DNA from 3 places in the Heyndrickxia faecalis genome. Region 2 is predicted to be linked to each of the others. Evidence: riboswitches for the same ligand, from Rfam matches in the RefSeq annotation. Region 2 holds a riboswitch; each other region holds the start of a gene.
What was found. Region 2 has a riboswitch for S-adenosylmethionine ahead of ABR335_RS02540 (YezD family protein). Riboswitches for the same ligand answer to the same signal wherever they lie in the genome.
Positions count from the first base shown of each region.

Region 1: linked by a shared signal. The riboswitch ahead of ABR335_RS03330 (sulfite exporter TauE/SafE family protein) and the one ahead of ABR335_RS02540 (YezD family protein) in region 2 are both predicted to bind S-adenosylmethionine.
Region 3: linked by a shared signal. The riboswitch ahead of ABR335_RS14285 (methionine biosynthesis PLP-dependent protein) and the one ahead of ABR335_RS02540 (YezD family protein) in region 2 are both predicted to bind S-adenosylmethionine.

Region 1 covers NZ_CP158453.1:722,923-726,201, forward strand. The annotation lists gene ABR335_RS03330 (sulfite exporter TauE/SafE family protein) at 617-1,573, opposite strand; SAM riboswitch class I at 1,663-1,770, opposite strand; gene ABR335_RS03335 (amino acid permease) at 2,183-3,279, opposite strand, start outside.
Region 2 covers NZ_CP158453.1:530,854-534,132, reverse strand. The annotation lists gene ABR335_RS02545 (bifunctional GNAT family N-acetyltransferase/carbon-nitrogen hydrolase family protein) at 1-703, opposite strand, end outside; SAM riboswitch class I at 1,188-1,294, shown strand; gene ABR335_RS02540 (YezD family protein) at 1,410-1,589, shown strand; gene ssuE (NADPH-dependent FMN reductase) at 1,678-2,217, opposite strand; gene ABR335_RS02530 (ATP-binding cassette domain-containing protein) at 2,238-2,996, opposite strand; gene ssuC (aliphatic sulfonate ABC transporter permease SsuC) at 3,011-3,279, opposite strand, start outside.
Region 3 covers NZ_CP158453.1:2,965,286-2,968,564, forward strand. The annotation lists gene metC (cystathionine beta-lyase) at 1-348, opposite strand, end outside; gene ABR335_RS14285 (methionine biosynthesis PLP-dependent protein) at 345-1,460, opposite strand; SAM riboswitch class I at 1,538-1,657, opposite strand; gene ABR335_RS14290 (ABC transporter permease) at 1,766-2,905, opposite strand; gene ABR335_RS14295 (ABC transporter ATP-binding protein) at 2,896-3,279, opposite strand, start outside.

The DNA.
Region 1 (3,279 bases), 190 kb from region 2:
TCTTCATGCAGAACGCTTTTTGTTTGTCACTAAAAGAGTTGCGGCTGCCTTCACTTAGGCGTGCTATCTCGAAAAAAGTTATGATGGATAATTTTTGCTGGTGCTGTGTGGTAGCGACATGGCCGGTTATGTTAAGGAATCGAGCAAAAAAGGTGTTGTTCCTTAACATAGAGGCCGTCTATGTTGAGGAAGCGAGGTCAAAAGGCGTTGTTCCTTAACATAGAGCCCGTCTACGTAAAGGAAGCGAGCGAAAAAGGTGCTGTTTCTTAACATAGAGCCCGTCTACGTAAAGGAAGCAAGCAAAAAAGACGTTGTTTCTTAACATAGAGTGCGTCTACATTAAGGAAGCGAGGTAAAAAGACATTGTTCCTTAACATAGAGGCCGTCTACGTTAAGAAAGTTCGGTAAAAAGATGTTGTTTCTTAACATAGAGGTCGTCTACGTAAAGGAAGCGCGGTAAAAAGACGTTGTTTCTTAACATAGAGCGCCTCTACATTAAGGAAGCGAGCAAAAAAGGCACTGTTCCTTCAAATAGAAGCGTCTATGTTCATTCTTTGCCAAAATTTGTTTGGGTAAAAACAATCCGGGCAATGGATCCCTTGCCCGAAAACATTCCTTATTCTGTGACGCTTACGCTGGCGCTGGCAACTGCCCGTTTGTGTCTTCTGATTGTATAGAAAATGAGGATGGCCCATATTGCCGCAATGGCTGTATAGGTAACGCCGTACCAGCCGCTACCGGCGCCCGCCATTTTTAATAAAGTTTGCACGTTGCTGAACACAATCATGCCGCTGACAATGACAGCCAGCAAATGAGCCGGCAGGATTTTAACCAGATAGGCTGCAATCGGCGCGGCGATCAGGCCGCCAAGCATGAGGGCGATCGTCCAAATCCAGTTAATTTGCATAGCGCCGAGGGATAAGAGGAAACCGATGCTTGATGCCAAGGATACAGCAAATTCACTAGTATCCACCGAGCCGATCACTTTCCGCGGTTCGATGTCATTTCTGGACAGCAAAGCCGGTGTGGCGATAGGGCCCCAGCCGCCGCCCCCCGTTGCATCAAAAAATCCTGCGACAAAGCCAAGTGGGATAAAAAATATGTTTGACCTGGTTTGCTTTTTGACTTTCGACGCCCCGCGCGTATTGAACAGAAACCGGGTAAGAATATAGAGGCCAAGGGCGATCAGAAAAATAGAAATGTACGGTTTTAATGTGCTTGCAGGAAGATGGCTAAGCACGGTTGCCCCGAGAAAGGCGCCGACAGCTCCAGGTACAACCAGTTTCCAAATGATCCCTTTATCGACATTCCCAAATTTCATATGTGAAACTCCGGAAGCCGCCGTTGTAAAAACTTCCGCCAAATGCACAGAAGCTGACGCGACAGCCGGCGCAATCCCGAAAGCTAGCAAAAGTGAGGTTGAAGTCACCCCGTAACCCATTCCAAGAGATCCATCCACCAATTGCGCGGCAAGGCCGACAAGTGCTAAGACAATTAATTTTTGCATGTTCATGTTCCCCGCTTTCTTCATCCATAAATTTGATTCATCCTGATGTAGAGGAATTATACGCATCAGGGCCTATCCTGGTTCAAACGGCCGGCCTTGCAGAAATAAAAAATCTTTCCGCCATTTTTACGGAAAGACAGCGAGTAAAGGATAAGCGCTTATCTTCCAAAATGGTACCCATTTTGCTGGAATTGGCACCTTGCTGCTCGCTGCAGGTTGCCGGACTTCATAGGGCCAGATCCCTCCGTCGCTCTTGATAAGTTATGTTGTTGTTTAAAATTTTATCAGAAAATAAATGGAAGTCAATATAATTATTTCAAGTTTTTTTATCGGATTTATACGAATGGGGGGATAAAGAAAAAAACTTCCCATCAGATCACGCTCTGTCGGGAGTTTTTTTCTTTACGCTGGATTGGTTTTAAAAAGCAGGTCATCAGGATCAGGCGGGGCATCATGGCCGCTTTCATTTGCTTCACAAAACGAAAAAGAGTCCAAACGGGTTAGCAGGCCGTCCCATTCTGGCAGTTTGTACGAGCTGCACACCCGTGCCTGCCCCCTTCCCGCCCAGAAAACGGTTTAATCAACCCCGCTTGTTTGTGCCCGCTTATCGCACAGTTGATTTCTGTCCTTTCCCTGCCCAAGTGAACCGGTTTTATCAACACAGCCTGCTGGAGCCTATTCCTTTCCTTTGATTCTCAGTGACAGGACGACCAGCACGATTAAAATAGCGAGGCAGACGCTTGTTCCAATCGGATTGCCGCCGCCCAGCAAAAAGGACAGGAAAATGCCCGAGAGTGCAAGCAGCGCAATCCAGACCATGAAAGGATACCCTTTTACACGGAAGGAAGGCAATTTTGCATACGACTTCCGGAGCCGCAGTTCGGCTGCACAGATGGCGATCCAGACAAGGACGACGGTAAATCCCGGGATGGTCATCAAATAGCTGATGACCTCATCCGGCGTAAGATAGGCCAGAATCACGCCGGCTAAAATAAACAGCGAGGTCAGCAAAATACTGGTGAGCGGGACGCCTTTCCGGGAAATTTTTAAAAAGGCGCGCGGCGCTTCTCCGGACTGCGCCATGTTAAACAGTGTGCGCGAAGTGGCATAAATACCGGAATTGGCGGCAGAAAGAACGGCCGTTAAGAGCACAAAATTCATCACATGGGCGGCAGCAGGGATCCCGGTGCGGCTGAATACCTGCACAAACGGGCTTTCCACGGAAGAAACCTGGTTCCATGGGATAATGCCGCAAATGATCAGGATTGGCAAAATATAAAAAAGCATGACACGGACAACGGTCTGTTTAATGACACGCGGCAGCACTTTTTCGCTGTCTTTCGTTTCCGAAACGGTAACGCCGATTAGTTCCGCGCCGCCGTATGAAAACATAACGATCAGAAAAGCGCTGAACGTACCGTGAAGCCCGTTCGGGAAAAAACCGCCGTGCGCGGTATAGTTAGACACCGTGGAAGATGTCCCGGGGAATAAACCGAATAAAATCAGAGCACCAAGCAGGATAAAAACGATCAACGTGATAATTTTAATGCCGGCAATCCAAAATTCAAATTCGCCGTAGTACTTCACTTCAATTAAATTGATGCCGACCACGAAAGCAGCACAGAGCAAACTGAGTAGCCACAATGGCGCTTGGGGAACCCAGAATTGCAGGAAGCTCCCGGCTGCAAGCAGTTCCACAACTGTAACAATGACCCAGTTGATCCAGTACAGCCAGCCAATAATGAAAGAAACCCGGCTGCCGAATGCTTTGT
Region 2 (3,279 bases):
TATATTGGATTGCTGTAATCCTAACCGGGAACGAAGCATGATAGACACGGCGGGACTTCGGCAAATAATCAACGTTATGCCATTCCATAAGCGTTGCAAATGAAGCGGATGCTGTATCATCCGGCAAATACTGCCTGTTGATCCGCATAATCTGGAACCCTTCAAGCAGCTGGAAGGAAAGAACCGGGTCATATATATTGTGCATCTCAACCTCTTCCACGTATTCGCGCGGGGTCATTTTGTCTTTATATTTGCTGTAATTCGGAATCCGGCCGCCAATGATGATGCTTTGAAGGTTCATTTTCCGGCAAAGCTCTTTCCGTGCCTCATACAATCGATGCCCGAACTTCATGCGCCGGTATTCCGGGTCGATCATCACTTCAATGCCGTACAGGTTGAGCCCGTGCGGATTATGGTTGGTAATATAGCCGTTCGCGGTGATCGTATCCCATGTATGCTGATCCTCGTATTCATCGAAATTGACAATTAAGCTGGAGCAGGAACCGACAACTTTCCCTTCGTATTCCACGCAAAACTGCCCTTCCGGAAAAATCCGGATATGGCTCTCGAGCTGCTCGCGTTTCCACGGCTCCATCCCCGGAAAACATTTTTTCGACAATGCCATAATATCATCAATGTCTTCGAACCGGATGTTCCGCACCTCGATTTTCTTCTCAAACTTGGATACATCTGTCTCTGGCACAATCTCACACCCTTAACACACTTTTTCTTTTTATCATACCCTATCCGGAACGGTTTTGCTCAAAAAAACTCTATGTAGGGCTTGCTAAGTCAGTAATATTCCTAGATTTAGCAAGGCTGCTGACAGCTTTCCGCACCTATTAAAAGGATTTTACAACAAATCCAGGGAAAAGCTTGCACTCGAAAGCCGATTCAACATATGGAGAAGAAAAAATCGCCCATTTTCCTTTGAGAGAGCTGCAGACAAATTGGGTACAAACTCAGAATCGGATTCGTTCAGCAATCCCTATGTATCCTTTCATCATCCAGCAATTGGAATACCTCTCTCTAGATGTTCATTTCACCGTGTACAATGAGATGATGGAGTGTCTTCCCATTTTTTCACTTACCTGCCCTTCGAGTAAACCGAAATGTTGAAAATATAAGTTGACAAATCGGAATAATATTATTTATCATAGTTTTAACAAATTATTTTCTTGCTATACAACTTATCAAGAGAGGGGGAGGGACTGGCCCGAGGAAACCTCAGCAACAGATTCTTTTTGGGAATACTGTGCTAATTCCAGCAAGCGTCAAGCTTGGAAGATAAGTTAAGGAGTGCGCCCTCTTCTTAACTTTCTTGAAGGGGGCCTTTCTTTTTTGGATCATCCGAATTGCCGGCCGGACCACCAGGCACACACGAAATTTATTTTTGGGGGTAGTGAAAAATGGCTCATATTGATGAAACAAAAATCGCCCGCATTATGGAATCATTGCAAAAACTGGAGTTTGGAACAGTGGTCATTTCGATCCATGAAGGGAACATCACACAGATCGAAACAACCGAGAAAGTCCGGTTTGCACTGGAAAAGAAAAAAGCGGCACTTCCCAACCAAAAGATGGGATGACGGGCGCCGGTACTCCGGTTATCGCTTTCCCCGTTTTTCGTACGACACGAATGCCGGCATTTGGATATCGTCCAAATGCCGGATTTGTTTATGAGTACAAAGATATTGAAGTTTGCGGAAACAATGTTTTTAAAGCAGCATTCAGGCGGTCAGCTGCTTGCCGGTCGAGTTCATAGAGTCCATCCCTTTTTTTCACTTGTTGGTCGAGAATAAACACCCCTTTTTCTATGCACGTTGTCCCGAGTGAGGCCAAAACCGGTTTCAAGGCGTAATCGAGCGCGAGCAAGTGGCCGAATGTACCGCCCATGGCGAGTGGCAGCACCTGCTTGCCGGATAAGCCATTTTGCGGCAAAAGATCCAGAAATGTCTTGAGCAATCCGGAATAAGACGCTTTATAGACCGGTGTCAAAATGATTACCGTATCGCCTTCTTCTACTTTTCTTAATGCCCTGGTGATGGGCGGGCTTTGCCGGGCATTCATTAAATCGCCGGCCGGAAGTTCCCGAATATTGATGAGCTCCGGTTCGTACCCGTGCCCCCTTAACCCGGCCCTGATATAATCACGGATCCCATTTAATCTCGTATACGCAGAAGGGCTCCCGTTCAGCAGTACCACTTTTTCCGCCATATGAATCCCCCAATTCTTCCTTAATTTTTCATTGCGTGCAACAGCTGATGGCCGTTGTTCCCTAAAATGCGGTTTAAAATATGATTGGTCGTTGCTGAAAAGAGGGCGTGGTCCCTTTTCCGTGGATAAGGAAGTTTTACCGGATAATCCATCGCAATTTCCCCCTCTTCGATTAACACAACCCGATCAGCGAGGGCGACTGCTTCTTCCACGTCATGTGTCACCAATATGGCCGTAAAATGTTTTTCAAGCCAAAGCGACTGGATCAGCGCATGCATTTCAATCCGGGTTAATGCATCGAGCGCCCCAAGCGGTTCATCGAGGAGAAGGATGTCCGGCTCATGGATTAATGCCCTCGCCAGTGCCACCCTTTGTTTCTGGCCGCCGGATAAAGACGAAGGCCAATCATTTGCACGCCCTTCCAGCCCGACTTTTCCAAGCATTTCAAGTGCCTTGTTCTTCCAGTCGCCCGCAAGGCCAAGCCCGACATTTTGAAGCACGGTTTTCCATGGGAGCAGGCGGCCGTCCTGAAACATCATTTTTGCCGATCCGTTTCTGCCGGATAAAGGCGCCCCGTTTATAAGGATTTTTCCGCCGCTTGCCGCTTCAAGTCCTGAAAGCAGCCTGAGAAGCGTACTTTTGCCGCATCCGCTCCTCCCAACAATCGCAACAAATTCCCCTTTTCTTATTTTTAAATGAAGATGGCGCAGGATGCGATGGCTGCCGAATGATTTCTCCAGCCCCTCAATCTCTACAGCAAACGCCTTTTCTTTCGGCATCGTTTCCTCCTCCTTTATTTTTGATATGACGGGTGCCACTTTAACAATCGTTGTTCTGCGATTTTTGCCAGCCAGTCGGACAGTTTTCCAAGAAGGGCATATAAGACAATACTCAAAACGACAACATCAAGCTGCATGAACTCGCGGGCGTTCATGGCCATATAGCCAATGCCGGAGTTGGATGCAATCGTTTCGGCCACAATCAAGGTTACCCATGTGACCCCGAGCGCATAGCGCACACCGACTAAGATGGAAGGAAGCGCCCCCGGCAGGATCATATGCC
Region 3 (3,279 bases), 1.1 Mb from region 2:
CCGTGTCAGGACTTCCGTCACCATCCGGAACGTGCCGCCATACACATCTTCGGTGATGACAACATGGTCGCCCGCCGACAAAAGCAGAAACGCTGTTGAAATCGCCGCCATCCCGGAAGCAAATGCGAAACCTTTGACGCCGCCTTCGAGTTCGGCGATGACATCCTCGAGCGCTTCCCTCGTCGGATTGAGCGAGCGGCTGTAATCGTATTTACCGAACTGGTCAATGTCCGCCTGGTGGTATGTCGAAGCATGCTGGATCGGCACACTTACCGCACCGGTCGCCGGGTCTATTTTGTGGCTGTTATGTAAAAGCCTCGTTTGAAAAGAATAATCTTCATTTGTCATCGTGTTTGCACCCCTTCGTGAATGTTGGCAAAAGCTTTTTCAATATCTGCAAGCAAATCGCGTTCATCTTCAATTCCGACTGAAAAGCGCAAAAGGCAATTGTCTACGCCTGAGGCAATCCGTTTTTCTTCCGGAATGTCGGCATGCGTCTGTGTAGCCGGGTAAGTGATAAAACTTTCCGTCCCACCGAGGCTTTCGGCAAATGTAATTAAAGACAGGCCGCGTAAAAACGGGTCGACCCATGATTCTTCTTTTACACGGAAAGAAAGCATCCCGCCGCGGCCTGGATACAGCACATCTTTTACATCCGGATGCGCGCTTAAAAATGCCGCCACAGCTTTTGCATTTTTTTCGTGTTTTTCCATCCTAAGCGCCAGCGTTTTCATGCCGCGCATCAGAAGCCACGAATCAAACGGGCTGAGGGTGGCGCCGGCACCGTTATGGTACAGAAAAAGCTGCTCGCAAAGTTCAGCACCCTTTGCCACGATCAGACCGGCCAGCACGTCGTTATGCCCGCCAAGATATTTCGTCGCGCTATGGACTACAATATCAGCGCCTTCTTTAATCGGCTGCTGCAAAAGCGGGGTGTAAAAAGTATTGTCTACAATCAGCAGGATTCCGTGCCTTTTCGCAATTTCAGCCACTGCGCCGATATCCGTCTGCTGCATGAGGGGGTTTGTCGGCGTTTCGAGGAAGATGGCTTTCGTTTTCGGGGTGATCTCTTGTTCAATATTTTCCGGGTTGCACGTATTCACGTACTTACAACAAAGCCCCCATTTTTTATATCCCTGCTCCAGCAGGCGGTAGGTGCCGCCATATAAATCATCACTCACAATCCACTCATCGCCGGCCTGGAACAAAGATAAAACAGTGAAAATCGCAGCCATGCCGGAACTGCACGCAAACCCGCGGTCCCCGCCCTCCAGATCCGCAATCGCTTCTTCAAGCAACTGACGCGTCGGGTTGCCGGTACGGGAATAATCGAAACCGGTTGACTGCCCAATGCCTTCGTGGCGGTAAGCGGTAGAAAAATAAACAGGCGGGTTCACCGCACCTGTCACGCGGTCACTGCGATTTCCGATTTGTGCAAGTTTTGTTTCTGTATGATACATGATGGACACTCCCTCACTTAAAATCAAAAAGCCTTCTCCAATAAGAAGAAGGCCATTCCTTTCGTACATGAACCATCTTCTTATCTTTCAAGTTATGATCCCATAACTTGCAGGACTTAGCACCTTTTCAATGCGTAAAAGCATTGAAGGTTGCTGAGGCTTCATCGGGCCATTCCCTCAACCTCTCTTGATAAGAAAATACCAATATGAAATTTGCCATCAACGCCGCAAAAGAAATTACACAACGAACCTAAAAATTGCTTACGTTCAATTTATCCCTTTTTTTCGGATTCGTCAAGCTTTTTTTAAATTTTGTTTTTCTTATGGATAATCCATATGGTGAGAAAATAAAACAGCAATGATGAAAGGAGAAGCGTAATGACTCCGTCTGTAGTATTGATATACTCATTCCTGAATTTTGCTGCACTTTCTCCATTCACTATATTCGGCACATCCACAAATGTAAAAGGGATGATATGCATAACAGCATACAACTTTGTCTTAAATCCGCTCATCATTTCCTCGAAACAAAAACAAGCCACCAAAACGAGCATTAGAAGCAATTGATTTCGAATAAAGGTATTTAAAAACTGGGTGAAAACAGAAATAAATAATAGAAGACATAGGATTAGTAAAAGCGATCTGCCCAAAAACCGGGCAATTGAAATCCACAATACTTCCGTCCCATTTAGATTGATCGCCACAGGGTACTTCCAACTGCCCAAATGGCTTATGATGCTGCCAATAATGAGCGCAACAACCAGGATAACAATCGTGATGGCCAAGCTGTAAACAAATGAAGTGAAGATTCTCGCATCCAATATTTTCTTGAGCTTCACTGGCAAAACATTCACAAAATGATTAATACCGCCTTGTTTGTCTCTTGTTGAAATATCACCAATTAAAACAGCAATGAGAAGAGGCATTAAGAACGGGAATACGTAAAAAAGAATGCGATATGTAAAGTTAATACCCGGGGTTTCGAAAGACTCTATTACCGGATGAATATTTTGTTTAAGCAGAATGGTATTGAGCTGTATTGCTTTTTCTGTCTGCGGAACAATTTTTTTATTACCAAAAACAATTTTTCCGGCATTAATCCCGGCAATTAATTTTTTATCTAAAGCGATCTGCAATTTCAGTTCTTGCTTCCAATCCCCTGCTTCATGAGCTTGTATTTGTTCTGTACGAAGGCGTAACTCCTCCTGCAAACCCGCAAGTGCTTTCTTCTTTGCTTCACTCTTATTTGGATTTGATTCCATGTGTGAAATGGCATTTTCCAGTAAGGATTTGTTATCCTGATATTCATTGAGCGGGTCCGTTCTCTTTGCTCCTACGAAAGTAATTGCAAACAAAACGAAAACAATCAAAATAGCAGCAATAAAAACAGTCATATTTTTTTTATTTCTAATGAATCGCAATGTCTCTAACTTGATTAGCCCCATTTATCTTCACCTTCGTATATTTCCTCATAAATTTGTTGGCTGCCTTTTTGCCCAATGAAAAATGATTTAAATTTCATGTCTTGTTCGAATGCCTGATTTACCACAAAGGAGCTTTTACTCGAATCTATCTCCGCCCATACTTCATTGGCTGTGGCATTTTTAATCTCTTCATCTTTAAACAGGGAAAGAACTTTATCTGCATCATTCCCATTCTCTAGCTTAATGATGATGTATTTATTAAAGTCCGGATTATTTTTTCTGCTTTCGTAAACCATTCTTCCTTGCTTTAAAAAGATGACACGATCACATAATTCATCAACATTGTTCAGAATATGGGAAGAAAATAATACAATTTTATTTTCGTCTCTAAGTTG